DNA from 2 places in the Bacillus sp. HSf4 genome. Region 2 is predicted to be linked to the other one. Evidence: predicted binding sites of a transcription regulator. Region 2 holds the regulator's gene; the other holds the start of a gene.
The links. The regulator Rex, encoded in region 2, represses fermentation and respiration genes when NADH is low (regulators of the CRP and FNR family bind a similar motif). The targets are predictions, from matches to a motif close to TTGTGAAATATTTCACAA.
Positions count from the first base shown of each region.

Region 1: P3X63_RS10625 (nitrate/nitrite transporter) is a predicted target of Rex. The motif match lies at 4,349-4,366, and genes of this name have one in related genera.

Region 1 covers NZ_CP120679.1:2,067,085-2,074,915, forward strand. The annotation lists gene P3X63_RS10605 (TIGR04053 family radical SAM/SPASM domain-containing protein) at 1-734, opposite strand, end outside; gene P3X63_RS10610 (cyclic nucleotide-binding domain-containing protein) at 848-1,315, opposite strand; gene P3X63_RS10615 (YwiC-like family protein) at 1,459-2,181, shown strand; gene P3X63_RS10620 (fumarate/nitrate reduction transcriptional regulator Fnr) at 2,226-2,939, opposite strand; gene P3X63_RS10625 (nitrate/nitrite transporter) at 3,082-4,269, opposite strand; gene P3X63_RS10630 (DUF2164 domain-containing protein) at 4,489-4,728, shown strand; gene P3X63_RS10635 (Crp/Fnr family transcriptional regulator) at 4,771-5,436, shown strand; gene P3X63_RS10640 (nitric-oxide reductase large subunit) at 5,600-7,831, shown strand, end outside.
Region 2 covers NZ_CP120679.1:681,395-689,225, reverse strand. The annotation lists gene P3X63_RS03475 (CPBP family intramembrane glutamic endopeptidase) at 1-601, shown strand, start outside; gene P3X63_RS03470 (YdiK family protein) at 601-789, shown strand; gene tatC (twin-arginine translocase subunit TatC) at 831-1,607, opposite strand; gene P3X63_RS03460 (twin-arginine translocase TatA/TatE family subunit) at 1,614-1,787, opposite strand; gene P3X63_RS03455 (redox-sensing transcriptional repressor Rex) at 1,830-2,474, opposite strand; gene moaC (cyclic pyranopterin monophosphate synthase MoaC) at 2,471-2,983, opposite strand; gene P3X63_RS03445 (ABC-F family ATP-binding cassette domain-containing protein) at 3,131-5,059, shown strand; gene tsaD (tRNA (adenosine(37)-N6)-threonylcarbamoyltransferase complex transferase subunit TsaD) at 5,291-6,328, opposite strand; gene rimI (ribosomal protein S18-alanine N-acetyltransferase) at 6,318-6,776, opposite strand; gene tsaB (tRNA (adenosine(37)-N6)-threonylcarbamoyltransferase complex dimerization subunit type 1 TsaB) at 6,789-7,481, opposite strand; gene tsaE (tRNA (adenosine(37)-N6)-threonylcarbamoyltransferase complex ATPase subunit type 1 TsaE) at 7,462-7,831, opposite strand, start outside.

The DNA of each region.
Region 1 (7,831 bases), 1.4 Mb from region 2:
GGATCTTTCGCTTCACGCATTTTTTGCTGAATCACGACCCGTCTATAGTGCTGAGCCGCTGTTGTTTTAATATCGAAAGGCGCTTCTTTGGCCAAGCGGCTGAGCCACAAAAATGCTTTTTCGTGTTGGACGGGAGAAATCATGTCTTCCCGTTTGGCGCGCCCGGTCGGAACAAGGAAAAAGACGCTCCACAGCACGCAATCCAATCCTTCAATCAGCTGTGCCATTTCCTCCAAATAATCGATGTTATATGTTGAAATGACGGTGTTGATCTGCAGGGGCAAACCGAACGCATGGATGTGCCGAATGGCGTCCATCGTTAAATCAAAAGATCCGTCTGTCCCCCTAAAATGATCATGGATCTCGCGGTTCGGTCCGTCCAGGCTGAAAGCCCAGCGCGATAAGCCGAGATCTTTGGCGGTTTTGATCGCTTCCTTCGTGACATTCGGTGTCGCGCTCGGTGTCATGGATATCCGGACCCCTTTTTGGACGGCATACTCAATGATGTCGAAAACATCTTCTCTCATTAATGGGTCGCCTCCGGTCAGGACCAAAAGAGGGTTGTTCATGGCATGGATTTGATCGATCAATTCTTTTCCTTCCTGAAGGGAGAGCTCCCGCGGATCCCGCATATTTTGCGCAGATGCCCGGCAATGAAGGCACTTCAGCTCACAAGCTCTTGTCAGTTCCCAGATGACGATAAACGGAGCTTTCTGAAAATCACAATGTATCATGGTTGATCTGTCCTTTCCTAAAGAGCATTCATCTGTAGCGTAGCGGAAATAGAGGAGAAAAAAAGTTAAGTAGATCACATTTCAAAAAAAGAAGAGAAGGGGGGCCGCCCTTCTCAATCGTCGTCTTCTGAAGAGGAGTGGAGATAGCGTAAAAACAGCTGATAGGAACAAAATAAATTTTGCTGAAGCAGAATGAGAAAGTTCACTTGCAGCTGTTTATTGTAGGTCATCATTTTTTTGAATATATGAAAAGGAATTTCAAGAACAGCGGTTTCTGCGGTGGTTTTGACCGAAATAAACGGAGATAAAAACGGCTCTCCCTTTTGGTCGATGGGAAAAACATCGCCCTTTTCCCATTCGGCGATGGTGCGGGCTTCCTCCGGAAGCCTTCTGTCCGAAAATTGAACTTCTCCTTTTAACACAAAATAGACGGCTTGTGCATGAAGGAACGACCGGGAAGGGCGGGATGAGGCGATATCAATCACCTTTCCGTTTTTCAGCAGTTTTTTGACGATGGGGAGGGGCACCCCGAAAAACATCGGAAGATTTTTCAAGAATAATAAATAGTCAAACCGGTCCATAGAACATCCTCCTTCTATATGTTAGCTCAAGTATAGAGTGACAGGCTATAAATGGCAGTGATATAATTCACACTTCTGTATGCAAAATGTCACTTTGTGATAGAGTGAAACTTTTTATAATGGAATAGAAGGGAGGATGTCTGATGAAAGTGTTGATACCGAAGCAGCACGGCGCCTGGGCGATGCTTGCGGTTCCTTTTATTCTCGGTGTGGTTGGCGGCGGAGCGGATGGCCGGCATGTACCGCTGTTTATCGGTTGGCTGTTTTTGTACCTGGCTGCTTTTCCTGTGACGATGATGGTGAAAAAGAAGAAAACTGCTTATTATCAAAAATGGGCGTGGGTCTACAGCATTCCGGCCGTCTCGTTTCTGGTTATTGCCGTATGGATGGAACCGGGACTCGTGCTCTTGGGAGTCTCTCTGTTTCCGCTGTTTCTCATCAATCTTTATTATGCGAAAACAAACAACGACAGGGCGCTGTTGAACGATATCGCGGCGATCGGCGTGTTCAGCGCGGGAGGAGTAGCAAGCTATTGGATCGGTGCCGGGATGCTGGACGGCTGGGCATGGTTCATTTTCATTCAATCGATCCTGTTTTTCACCGGCAGCGCCTTTTACGTCAAATCGATGATCCGCGAAAAGAAAAACAAGCGGTTTAAATGGTATTCTTGGGGCTATCATACGGTCCTGCCGATTTTGTCGTTGGGGTTTGGAGCCGGGTGGGCTGTTGTCGGATTGATTCCGAGCAGCATCAGAGCTTGGCTTTTTTACGGGCGGAAACTGTCGGTGAAGAAAATCGGGATCTTTGAATTGGTGAATGCCTGCGTGTTTTTGACAGTGGTCAGCGTCTTTTTGCTGAGAATATAAAAACAAGGACAATTCGTTGCTCTGTCCTTGTTTATTCTCTGTTTTTAGTCGATGTTACATATTTCGAGAGGGCAGTTTTCACAGTCGATTTCACGCTTTAAATGGTTGAGCTGGTGGATGACGATTTTTCCGGAATCTTCAATTGAAATGACACCGGTTTTCCTAAGATCGCTCAGCATGCGGTTGATGCTTTCTCTAGCGGCCGCACAAAATTTCGCCAGCTCCTGATTTGTCAGCACGATGTTGATGAGAATGCCGTCGCTTCGCGTGATGCCGTAGCTGTTCGCAAGGCGGATCAAGGTGGAGTACAGCGCGCCTTTCTTGCCATTGAGAAGAAGGTCGCGGATTTTGGATTGGATTTTTCGCAAATGAGTGCTCATCCATTTCATGAATTCAAAGGTTAAGGCACCATTTTGAATCAGTTCTTTTTCGAGCTTTTCTTTATTGATGACCAATACTTCTCCATCCAAGAGGACTTTAGCGCTCAGCATATATTTCGCTTCATCAGAAAAAAGCGTCAGCTCCCCGACAATATCATTTTTTTTGCACATTCTCAGTGTCAGTTCTTTTCCGTCAGACGTTAATTTACCGATTTGGACGAGTCCTGACTGAATGAGATACAGTTCTTCAGCATCCATGCCTTCTTGAAAAAGGAATGTATCCTGCCGGATTTTTCTTTTCGTACTGATCGATTCCAATAAATGATACAGATCGGCTGAGAGCAAATCTGTGTCGGATTTTCGAATAGACATGTTCATTGAGTGTCACCCCTTTTGCAGTTCTATTGTAACGTTAACTTGAGCCCGTTCAGCCTTTTAAAAATAACAATCTTGTGAACGTGAATCTAAAGTCCTGAAAAAACCTGAGACCAATAGTCTCAGGTTCTTCATATTCCGGCTTTTATATATTGTTTGTGTTTGTTTTCGATGCCGAATTTCTCATGTCCTGAAAGTACATCCATGCCACAATCACAAAGCTGGCAAGCGCCGCTTCAGACAGCGCCATGAAGCCGATCGCATACTGGCCTGTCGCCTGAAAAACGCTCGATAGGATGAGCGGCGGGAAAAAGCCTCCTAAACCGCCCATCGCTGAGACGATGCCATTGACAATTCCCGCCTGGTTTGTCGGAAAGTAGAACGGGACCAATTTAAAGACGACACCATTGCCGATTCCCGCGCATACGGCAACGGTCAAAACACCGAAACCGTAAAGCGTCAGGTCTGGAGAAAAGGCCAGTAAAACACCTGATAATGTGCATCCTGCGAATACATACATTAAGAGTTTCAGCGGATTGAACTTATCCGCAAGCCAGCCGCCGACAGGTCTGAGAAAAGTGGCGACGGCGATGAAGCCGGCGGTTCTAATTCCCGAATCGACGGGATCCAGTCCGAAGTTGTTGACAAGAAAGTTCGGCAGATAGACGGTGAAAGCTACAAAGGAACCGAATGTGATAAAGTAAAACAAGCTTAAAAACCAAAGCTTTTGATTGCGGTAGACGGCCTTCATTTGATCCTTGACAGAAACGGTGATCCGCTTTTCTTTTGGATCTCCAAATAAAAAGTTCAGCAAGGCAAATGCGGCGACTAAAATCAGAAACATCCGGACCGTATTCGACCATCCTATCGCTTTGGCGATCACGGGAGCGGAAAATGTGGTAATCGCCGTTCCGATGTTTCCGGCACCATAGATGCCGTTTACAAAACCGTGTTTTTCTTTAGGATAATACTTCGGCAGCGATGTCACACCGATAGAGAAGACCGCTCCGCTGATCCCAAGGAAAAAACCGCCGATGATTAAATCGGACAAAGAATCTGCAGTGCTGATCCAAAAGATCGGGAATAGAAGCAGCAAAAAACTGATCATAAACGTCATTCTTGCTCCAAATTTGTTTGTGTAGTACCCAAGCGGAACCCGGAGCAGGGATCCAAGGATGACCGGGATCGCGGTAACGAGGGAGATTTGGCTTTCAGTCAGAGCGATATCTTGTTTAATGTGAGGCATGAGGGAAGAAATCAACACCCAAACCATAAATCCTGCCACCAAACTAATTGACTGCAGCGGCAATTGCATTTTTTGACGTTTTACCATTAGGGAATACTCCTTTCAAAGAGAAAAATGAAATATTTCATTGGCATGTTTTTATCTTACAAAATGTCTTTCAAAAACAATGTGAACAACATCACACGTTCAAGATGATAAGATGGTGTTGAATAGGCGGTCAGGCAAAAGAAATGAGAAAATCACAAAAATAGGTCGTTCATTGATGAACATTTTCGTTTATCATGAAAAGAAAAAGGAGTGCTAGGCGTGTTTTTACAGCTGACACAGGAAGAAAAACAGGCGATGATGAATGAGATCAAACGTTTTTACCTTGAAGAGAGGGGAGAAGACGTCGGAGATATTGCGGCGATTCAGACGTTTGAATTTATCAAGGAAAAGCTTGGTCCTTACTTTTACAATCAGGCGTTAAAAGACAGCCGCAAGGTCGTGGAAGAAAAAGCGGCGGCGATAGAAGAGGAGCTTTTTGCACTGGAAAGGCGCCTTTGACAGGGGGCTTAAAGGCAGTCATTTGAAGGGATTGAGTTTGCGATGGAATTTTTGAAGCAGTTCCTGATTTTCAGCGATTTGAATGACGAAGAGTTCAAACAGATTGAACAGATCGCATCAAAGCGCAAATATCAGCCGAGAATGTTTGTTTTCATGGAAGGGGAAGAGCGGGAGGCCGTTTTTTTCATCAAATCGGGGCTAGTGAAAGCGTATAAGATTGATGAAGACGGCAATGAGCAAGTCATTTCCCTTCTGCAAAGCGGAGAGATGTTCCCGCACGTCGGTTTTTTTGACCGCTCCCCATACCCGGCAACGGCTGAAGCGGTTCAGGAAACCGAATTAATCGTGATCCGGATTGACGATTTTAATCATCTGCTCATGACATATCCGGAGATGACGATAAAGGTTATGAACCTGATGGGCAAAAAAATCCTTGACCTGCAGGAACGCATTCAAGGATTTATTTCCAAAGATGTGCAGCACCGGCTGATGCACGCCTTAGAGAAGTTAGCGGCTGAACACGGGGTGCGAAAAGGAAAAGACGTCTATATCAATTTGCCGATCACCAATCAGGATTTTGCCAATATGGTCGGAACATCAAGGGAAACGATCAACCGCACATTGAATGAAATGAAAAAGAAAAAGCTGCTGTCCGCCGACAGAAGCGGGATTCTGATACATGATTCAGATTGGCTGAAAAGGCTCTAGTTGTATGCCTTTGCCGCACCGCACCATCAGGCTTTCCTTTGATAAGGGGAGCCTGATTTTTTGAATTCACAAATCTGCCATCTTTTAAGTGATCTGGTTCACAACCGGTACTCTCAATATCCAGTATCTTAGGACATGCAAATTGAGAAAGGAGTGAACCATCATGGAAATTCAAAGGGAGACGGTACCCGAGAAGAAGACGGCAAAGAACGGCTTTTTGAAATCTGTTCTCGTGTTTACGCTGATTGTGAGTTTTTCGGTGCTGTTATTAGGGGGCTATTGGATATTCAAGACCCTTGCGCCAAGACCGCTTGAAACATCAGCCCCAAACGGAGAGGTGCTGATGACAAAATCGTCCATCAAAGGCGGGCAGGCCGTTTTTCAAAAATATGCGCTGATGGATTACGGAACGATTTTAGGGCACGGATCATACATGGGGCCTGATTATACAGCAGAAGCGCTGAAAATCTATACGGAAGGGATGCAGAATTTTAAGGCGGAGAAGCGGTACGGAAAGAGCTTTAAACAGCTGTCTGAAGAAAAACAAAACGTGATCCGTGATCAAGTCATTCGCGAAATGAGAAAAAACCGCTATGATTCAGCTTCCGACAAGCTGCAGCTGACAGAGGCGCAAGTCTATGGTTTAGAGCAGGTCCGCGCCCATTACCGTAAAGTGTTCACAGAAGGCGACGGCTGGGGGCTTGAGCCCGGGCTGATCAAGGAAAGCCATATGCCGAGTCATGCTAGAGCATGGATCGACAGTGAGGACCAGATCACACAGGTTTCCGATTTTATCTTTTGGACGGCATGGCTGTCCAGCACGTTAAGGCCCGGCGATGACATAACGTATACGAACAACTGGCCGTATGATGAAGAGGCCGGCAATACGATGTCTTTCGCCGCGGTTTGGTGGAGCGGCGCCAGCGTCACGATTCTCATTTTATTTATCGGCATCATTTTATTCGTGTTTTACCGTTATAAGCTTGGGATGAAGGAAGCTTATCAGGAAGGGGCGTTTCCGGTTTTTGATTTGGAAAAGCAGCCGCTTACGGCGTCACAGGTTAAAACCGGGAAATATTTCGCCGTCGTTTCCGTGCTGTTTTTTGTTCAGGCGATGCTCGGCGCATTACTTGCCCACTATTATATCGAGCCGGACAGCTTCTTTGGCATCGATTGGATCAGAGAGCTTTTACCTTTCAACATATCAAAGGGATTCCACCTGCAGCTGGCGATCTTTTGGATTGCGACATCATGGCTTGGCATGGGCATTTTTGTGGCTCCGCTTGTCGGCGGCCGGGAGCCGAAGCGGCAAGGCTTGTTTGTCGACATTCTGTTTTGGGCGCTGATTGTTCTTGTCGGCGGAAGCATGGCCGGTGAATGGCTCGGAGCAAAAGGCTATCTAGGGAACAATTGGTTCTTATTCGGCCATCAAGGAATGGAGTATATCGAGCTCGGCCGTTTTTGGCAGATCATTCTTGCGCTCGGCATGCTGATCTGGCTGTTTATCGTTTTCAGGGGCATTAAGCGCGGTTTAAAAAGAGAATCTGATAAAGGCGGCTTGATTCATTTGCTGTTTTATTCGGCCATCGCCATTCCGCTGTTTTACGGCGCCGCCTTTATGTTCAACCCGGGCACAAGCATCACCATGTCCGATTTTTGGCGCTGGTGGATCATCCATTTATGGGTGGAAGGGATTTTTGAAGTCTTCGCCGTCGTCGTTATCGGCTTTTTGTTGGTGCAGATGAATTTGGTGACGAAAAAGTCAACCGTAAGAGCGCTCTATTTTCAGCTGATACTTCTGCTCGGCAGCGGTGTGATCGGCATCGGCCATCATTACTATTACAATGGATCATCAGAAGTATGGATCGGTCTCGGGTCTGTCTTCTCATGCCTGGAAGTGATCCCGCTGACCCTGCTTGTTTTGGAAGCGTATGAACAATATAAAATGATGCGGGATGGAGGACATCACTTCCCGTATAAAGCGACATTCTGGTTTTTGATTTCAACCGCGATTTGGAATCTTGTCGGTGCGGGGGTATTGGGCTTTTTGATCAACCTGCCCGCCGTCAGCTATTTTGAGCACGGCCAGTTTTTAACACCGGCCCATGGACACGGAGCGATGATGGGGGTTTACGGCATGTTCGCGATTGCCGTATGGCTGTACACATTGCGCAATATCGTCAAGCCTGAGCGCTGGAATGATAAATGGCTGAAAATCGCCTGCTGGACGCTTAACATTGGCCTGTTCGGCATGGTCTTTATCAGCCTGCTTCCCGTCGGTTTCCTCCAATTGAAAAAAGCATTTAGCGACGGCTATTGGAGCTCACGGGCGTCCGCATTTTTGCAGCAGGATGCCGTGCAGGGGCTATTGACATGGCGGGCTGTTCCCGACACC
Region 2 (7,831 bases):
AGGTATTTGGCTGATCATCGCCTTTTCGCTCTGTCTTGTCATCGTGCTGTTGATCTTGAGGACGGCGCCGAAAACGACGCTTCGCAACGGCAAGAAAGCATCTGCCGGCGCATCTATTGCCTGGGCGGTAGGCGGCGTATTCCTCGCTCTGTTTGCCCAGTCGATTGCCGCTTCAATCGAAATGAACCTGCTTGGGGTCAAACCGGAATCGGAAAATACGCAGCACATTATGCAGCTCATTAACACAATACCGCTGATGATATTCGTCTCTTCCGTATTCGGTCCGATTCTCGAAGAAATCATTTTCAGAAAGATCATTTTCGGCGCTATTTACGAAAAAACGAATTTCTTCATTGCCGCTCTGTTCAGTTCAGTGCTTTTCTCGGTTGTCCATATGGATTTCTCACACCTGCTCATTTATGCGGCAATGGGATTTACGTTCGCCTTTTTATACGTCAGAACAAACCGGATTATCGTTCCGATTTTCGCCCATGTCGCCATGAATACGCTCGTTGTATTGATTCAGACTTTCCAAGGGCCTATTGAAGAATATTTGGAACGGCTCGAGAAAATGCAATTGATTATTGGAGGATTTTTATGATGAGAAGCCCTGTGTTTTGGGGGGTCATTTATTTATTGACAGGCGTGCTGTTTACTTACCTGGCATCCACCTCACCGGGAGGCATATGGTCTTTTTACACCATTCTGTTGATGCTTTTCGCCGCCTATAATATCAGTATTTCCTTCAAAATGTTCGCCTTGTCGGGCAGAATGAAGCGAAAAAAATAAAGAGCCCTTTCGAGCCATTCCCTTTCCGCGGGAATGGCTCTTTATTTGCTCTGGTCTTTCAAAAACGCCTGGTTTTCCTCCTGGATGATCGTTTTTTGCGCCTGTCTGTAAGAGATTCTTGAAATCACGATACTGAGCTCATAAAGCAGCAATAAAGGCACAGAAACCATTAAATGAGACAATACTTCAGGCGGTGTGATGAGCGCCGCGATAACAAACAAAACAAAATAGGCGTACTTTCTGATTCTGGACAAAAACATGGGCGTCACCAAACCGAGCCTCGTGATAAACATGATCACGACAGGCATCTGAAACAATAAGCCAAAAGGAAGCGTTAATTGCAGCAAAAACTGAAAATATTCATGAATTCCGATGACCTGATTGACGTTCAAATCATCGGAGATCCTCGTCATAAAATCGACGACAAACGGAAATAAAATAAAGTAAGAAAAGGCAATGCCGCCTAAAAAAAGTATGATCGATACCGGAATATAGCTGAGCGTCACTTTACGCTCTTTTTGATACAGCCCGGGGCTGACAAAAGCCCACAGATGATATAAAAGAAGCGGCGAAGTCAAGACAGCGCCGATGATGAAAGCAAACTGCACATACACAAACAAAGGGTCAGTCAGCTTAAACGCGTTAAGCGTGAGCAGCTTTGCTTCATCCGTCTGCTGCAGATAAATGATCAGCGGCTTTGCCAAAAAAAAGCCTGCTGCAACAAAAACGACAAAAAAGAAAAAAATCATCATGAGTCGTCTTCGAAGTTCTGTAATATGTTCTACCAGCGACATTTCTTTTCCCTTCATAAATGTCATCCTATCTTACTGATCTTCCTTCTTTTTATCCGTATCGTCGTCAGCCAACCCTTTTGTCGCATTTTTAAATTCCCGCAGCGTATTTCCGGCCGCTCTTCCAAGCTCCGGAAGTTTTTTCGGGCCGAATACTAAAAGCGCCACCACGACGATTAAAATAAAGCTTCCAGGACCGATTGGCATCAATGCCTGCCCCCTTTCCTTTACTTTTAAGCTTCCCGTTTTTCACTTGTCATTCATTGAATAATGCTTCAGAAAATACACGAGTGACTGCAGTTCAACCGCCAAATCTATATGATGAATTCGAATGTGGTCCGGCACATTCAAACGAGCCGGCGTAAAATTTAAAATCCCTTTAATGCCCAGCGCGACCAGCCTGTCTGTGATGGATTGCGCGGCTTGGGCCGGAACCGTCAAGATGGCGACGGGAATGTCATCCGTCATATGTTCTTCAAGGGCGTTTAAGTCATAGACCGGAACGCCGCCCACCTCGGTGCCGATTTTATTCTCATTGATGTCAAAAGCCATGGCAATTTTCGTATTGTTGTTTTTGATGAAATTGTAATGGAGAAAGGCTGTCCCTAAATTCCCCACACCGATGAGTGTTACGTTTGTCATTTCATCCTGATCAAGCGTCTTTCTGAAAAAGGACAACAGATAATTGACATTGTAGCCGTAACCTTTTTTGCCGAGGGCGCCAAAGTAGGAAAAATCCCTGCGTATGGTAGCGGAATCGACCTTGACGGCATCGCTCAGCTCAGCGGATGATACACGCTGTTTTCCGGATGCATGAAGGTTTTTTAGAAAACGATAATATAACGGCAGCCGTTTTGCTGTCGCTTGCGGAATTTTTGAATGATCCATGTTCATAGACGATCCTCCATGTTTACATCAGCTTTTTCCTTTTTGTAGCCACCGTTTTTCCCGCCAGTCTTTTCGAGAAGACATGTCGGTCCTATCACCATTCCCTTATCCGCCGCTTTGCACATGTCATAGACGGTCAACGCACAGACGGAGGCGGAAGTTAACGCTTCCATTTCCACACCTGTACTCCCTCTCGTCTTGACTCTAGATTGAATATGCAGCACGCTTTTCTGTTCTTTTTCCTCCCACCGAAAGGCAATATCAACTCCCTTGAGCGCGATCGGGTGGCACATCGGGATGATGGCGGAAGTTTGTTTTGCCGCCATGATTCCGGCAACCTGAGCCACTGCCAGCACATCGCCTTTCCCGATTTCCCGGTTGTTGATTTTTTCATGTACTTCTTTATTCATGGACACACTTGAGACGGCTACTGCGGTGCGGACTGTAGCTTCCTTTTCACTGATGTCAACCATCCTCGCTCTGCCCTGTTCATTAAAATGTGTAAATTCATTCATGATCAAAACTCTCCTTATAACGATCATACACTATTTTTTTCGTTCTGTCTTTTTCTTTTGGTTAAAATCTTCCAGACTTCACTTAATTGTTTGCTGACTGCCGGTTGATAGGCTACACTTAAAATAGCAGACAAGAGGTGAAATATCATGATGATCTTGCAAGTCAATCAGCTCGCAAAATCGTTTGGGGCTGATACTATTTTAACGAATATAAAGCTGGAAGTCAGATCAAAGGACAGGATTGCGATCGTCGGACGCAACGGAGCCGGAAAATCGACTTTCTTAAAAATCATCGCAGGAAAGCTGTCATATGAAAAAGGTGAAATCATCAAGCCGAAAGATTTAACGATGGGCTACCTGGACCAGCACTCAGGGCTTGATTCAAAGCTGACGATTAAGGAAGAACTGCTGTCGGTATTTGAATTTCTCAAGAAAATGGAACAAGAGATGCGTTCGATCGAAGAGCAAATGGCGCATGCTGATCCGGGCAAGCTGAACTCTTTAATGAAAACTTATGACAGGCTGCAGCAGGAGTTTAAAGACAAGGGCGGCTACCAATATGAAGCCGAAGTCAGATCCATCATGCACGGACTTGGTTTTGCCGGGTTTGATGATAACGCCCGCGTTCAGGACTTGAGCGGAGGACAGAAAACGCGGCTCGCTCTCGGTAAAATGCTTTTGACAAAGCCCGATCTCCTCATTCTCGATGAGCCGACGAACCACTTGGACATCGACACGCTGACATGGCTTGAACAATATTTGCAAAACTACAGCGGAGCGATTTTAATCGTGTCCCATGACAGATACTTTCTCGATAAAGTTGTCACACAAGTTTACGAGATTTCCCGCTCCCAGAGCAAAAAATATATCGGAAACTACAGCTCTTATCTTAAATTGAAGGCAGAGCATCTTGAAAAAGAAACGAAGCTGTATGAAAAACAGCAGGATGAAATCGCCAAGCTGCAGGACTTCGTCGACCGCAATTTAGCCAGGGCTTCAACGACAAAGCGCGCACAGAGCAGAAGAAAGCAGCTTGAACGGATGGAAGTCATGGATAAACCGCTGGGTGATGAAAAGTCGGCGTCCTTTCGCTTTGACATTTCAAGGCAAAGCGGAAACGATGTGCTGCGGGTTCAGGATTTAACCGTCAGCTATCAGGATCAGCCCCCGCTTCTCCGCTCGCTCGATTTCCACATTACCCGCGGTGAAAGTGTGGCGCTCGTCGGACCAAACGGAATCGGCAAATCGACTCTGCTTAAAACGCTGGTAGATAAACTGAAGCCTGTATCGGGAGCGATTGCGACAGGCTCGCATGTCACAATCAGCTACTACGATCAGGAACAGGCTGAACTGACATCGTCAAAACGCGTGCTCGACGAGCTTTGGGACGACTATCCCGAGATGAATGAGAAAGACATTCGAACTTGTCTCGGCAACTTTCTATTCTCCGGAGACGATGTGTTAAAGCCGGTACACGCTTTAAGCGGCGGGGAAAAAGCGCGGCTCGCTCTCGCCAAGCTGATGCTCCAAAAAGCCAATTTTCTTATTCTTGATGAACCGACAAACCATCTTGATTTAGACAGCAAAGAAGTATTGGAAAACGCTTTGATCGATTATCCGGGAACGATATTATTCGTGTCTCATGACCGCTATTTTATCAATAGAATCGCTACGAAAGTATTTGAGCTCTCCCCTGAAAAAATCGAGGAGTATCTGGGAGACTACGATTACTACACAGAAAAAAAAGCACAGCAGCTTGAGCTCGAACAGCTGGAAAAACAAAAAGCAGATGAGCCCAAGAAAACAGCTTCTGAAAAAGCGGGCGCGAAACGCAGCTATGAAGAAGAAAAGGAATGGAAAAGAAAAGAACGACAGCGACAGCGCCGCATTGAAGAAATCGAAACAAGAATTACGGGTATCGAAGGGCAAATCGAAAAAAATGAAGAACTTCTTTGTGAACCGGATGTCTTTCAAGACCATGAAAAAGTTCAGGATATCCACTCCGAAAACGAAAAGCTCAACCTCGAGCTTGAACAGCTGTTATCGGAATGGGAAGCACTTTCTACAAATGAATAAATGAAAAGCAGACCGCTTCATATTATGAAGCGGTTTTTTGTCCACAAAAGAAAACCTTTGTTATTAAGAAAGAAAACGTTTTACCCACAATATCCACAAAAAACATAATGTTTATACACATTATCAACAAGTAAAAAAGGTCTATAAAATAGGCTTTATTAAATTATACACAAGGCTGTGGATGTGTGTTAATAATTTGTTAATAACTTTTACCGCGTAAAAAAACCCCACTTACGTGAGGTTTTGATAAGAAGTCAGCTCAAGACCGGGGTTGCCATTCATATCATATCTTCCCCTGATTCCTTTTTCAAAAGCGACGGTTCCTGCCGCGGCGATCATCGCTGCATTATCTGTGCATAGCGAAAGAGGCGGAATCAGAAGCTCAATCTCCGGATGGTTGCTGAATGTCTGTTCAAGCGCCGTTCTAAGCCCTTTGTTTGCCGCAACCCCTCCGGCCAGCAAAACCTGTTTGACGCCATAAGCCTTTGCCGCACGTTCCGTTTTGGTTACGAGCACATCAATGACGCTTTCTTGAAAGCTTGCGGATAAATCCTCCGGCGATATGGTTTCACCTTTTTGCGAAGCATTGTGAAGCGTGTTGATAACCGCTGATTTAAGTCCGCTGAAGCTGAAATGATATGAGCCCTCTTCAAGCCATGCACGCGGCAATGGCACGTTTGCATCACCCTGATGTGCGAGCTTGTCTATATGCGGACCTCCCGGATATGGCAGCCCCATTGTTCTCGCTACCTTATCATAGGCTTCACCCGCCGCATCATCAAGCGTTTCTCCTATGACTTCAAACGATCCGTGTTCCTTCATATACACGAGTTCTGTATGCCCTCCGGAGACGACGAGTGCAAGCGCCGGAAAATCCATTTCCTGAACAAGACGGTTCGCATATATATGACCGGCAATATGGTGAACACCTACCAACGGAATGTTGCGGGCGAAGCTCAGCGCTTTTGCCGCATTTACCCCGATTAATAGTGCGCCGACAAGACCGGGTCCTTCCGTTACCGCAATCGCATCAATGTCATCAAAATCCATTCCCGCCTGTGAAAGAGTTTCCTCCAGCACAATCGTGATTTGCTCCACATGATGACGGGACGCGATTTCCGGAACAACGCCCCCAAACCGCTTGTGGCTTTCAATTTGCGATGCGACAACATTAGCGACAATCTCTGTTCCATTTTTCACAATCGCTGCGGCGGTTTCATCACAGCTTGTCTCAATTCCCAATACATACAGATCTTTTTTATGATTCATTTAGTCTCACCCACATGATCAACGCATCTTCTCCATTATCAGTATAGTAATTTTTGCGAATGCCTCCCGGCTGAAAACCGAGTTTTTGGTACAAGCTTTGCGCAATATGATTCGATACCCTCACCTCTAATGAAAGCTGCTCCGCCTTTTTCATCCGGCACAGCTTCATGGCGGCTTTTAACAGAGCCTCGGCAAAACGGCGGCCCCTGTGTTCAGGTGAAACGGCAATATTCGTAATCTGTGCATCATCCATCACGATCCAGATGCCGCAGTAGCCAATGACTTGTTCTTCGATTTCAAGAACAAGGTAATGTGCATACATATTGTGATCAAGCTCATGGTGAAAAGACTCTTTTTTCCACGGTGATGAAAAAGAGCGCCTTTCAATTTCAAACACTTGATCCACGTCTTTTGGCGTCATTTCACGTATGACCATTTGTGTATTCATGGCTTCACCCGTTTATTTTTGTTTTTCCAGCCAAACAGCTTCCGCTTCGGCCAGCCGAATATAGTTTGGAACAAGGCCGTGTACAGGTTCAGGCTCTTTAAGCTCTCCGATCAATGCCAGCTCAGAAGGACGCGGAAGCTGCAGGGCAGGCCCTGCAATCACCGCTTGGTCGCCCATTATCTGCTTAATCAAATCTTTGTGGATGTCCGTATCATGGCCCAGGAACAGGACTTGCTGCTCCATGTCTTTCAGCTGTTTAAGCCAATCTTCAAGCAGGATATTTTGATCTTCTTTTAAAGCCCGCAATACACAGTTTTGATCATATTGATACAGCCCTGTATAAACCTGTCCGCGTCTTGCGTCAAACAATGGACAAATCAGTCCGGAGAAAAAACGGCCGCCCGCAGCCAGCACCTCAAGGCTGGAAACAGCTGCAACCGGAATATTTAACGACCAGGCAAGCGTTTTGGCTATCGTGACGCCAATCCGGACGCCTGTATAAGATCCAGGTCCTTTGGCAACGACAATTTTGCTCAAGTTCCCTGGCTCAAGTCCGCATTCCTTCAACAGCTCATCAATCGCCGGCATTGCCCTGACCGAATGATTTTTTTTCAAATGGGAAATATGCTCGGCCATCACCTTTCCATCCCTTGTTAAGGCAACACCAAGCGTTAAATTGGATGTATCAATCGCAAGTATCGTCATGTTCGCTTATCTCCTTGCAAAGATTTTCGTATCTGGCGCCTCTTGGAGAAAAGGTCAGTTTTCTCTCATCATCACCTATCCGTTTGATGACGATGTCAAGCCGTTCTTTCGGAAGCTGCTCCTCAATCAGATGGGCCCACTCCACTAGGCAGACGCCGTCTCCTTCAAAGTACTCATCTAGTCCGAGATCTTCGGCCTCATCTTCAACTCTGTAAACATCCATATGATACAGGGGAAGAGCGCCGTCGCGGTATTCTTTTATGATGGTGAAGGTCGGGCTGCTGACAACCCGCTGGATGCCGAGTCCTTCCGCAAACCCTTTCGTAAAAGTCGTTTTCCCGGCTCCAAGA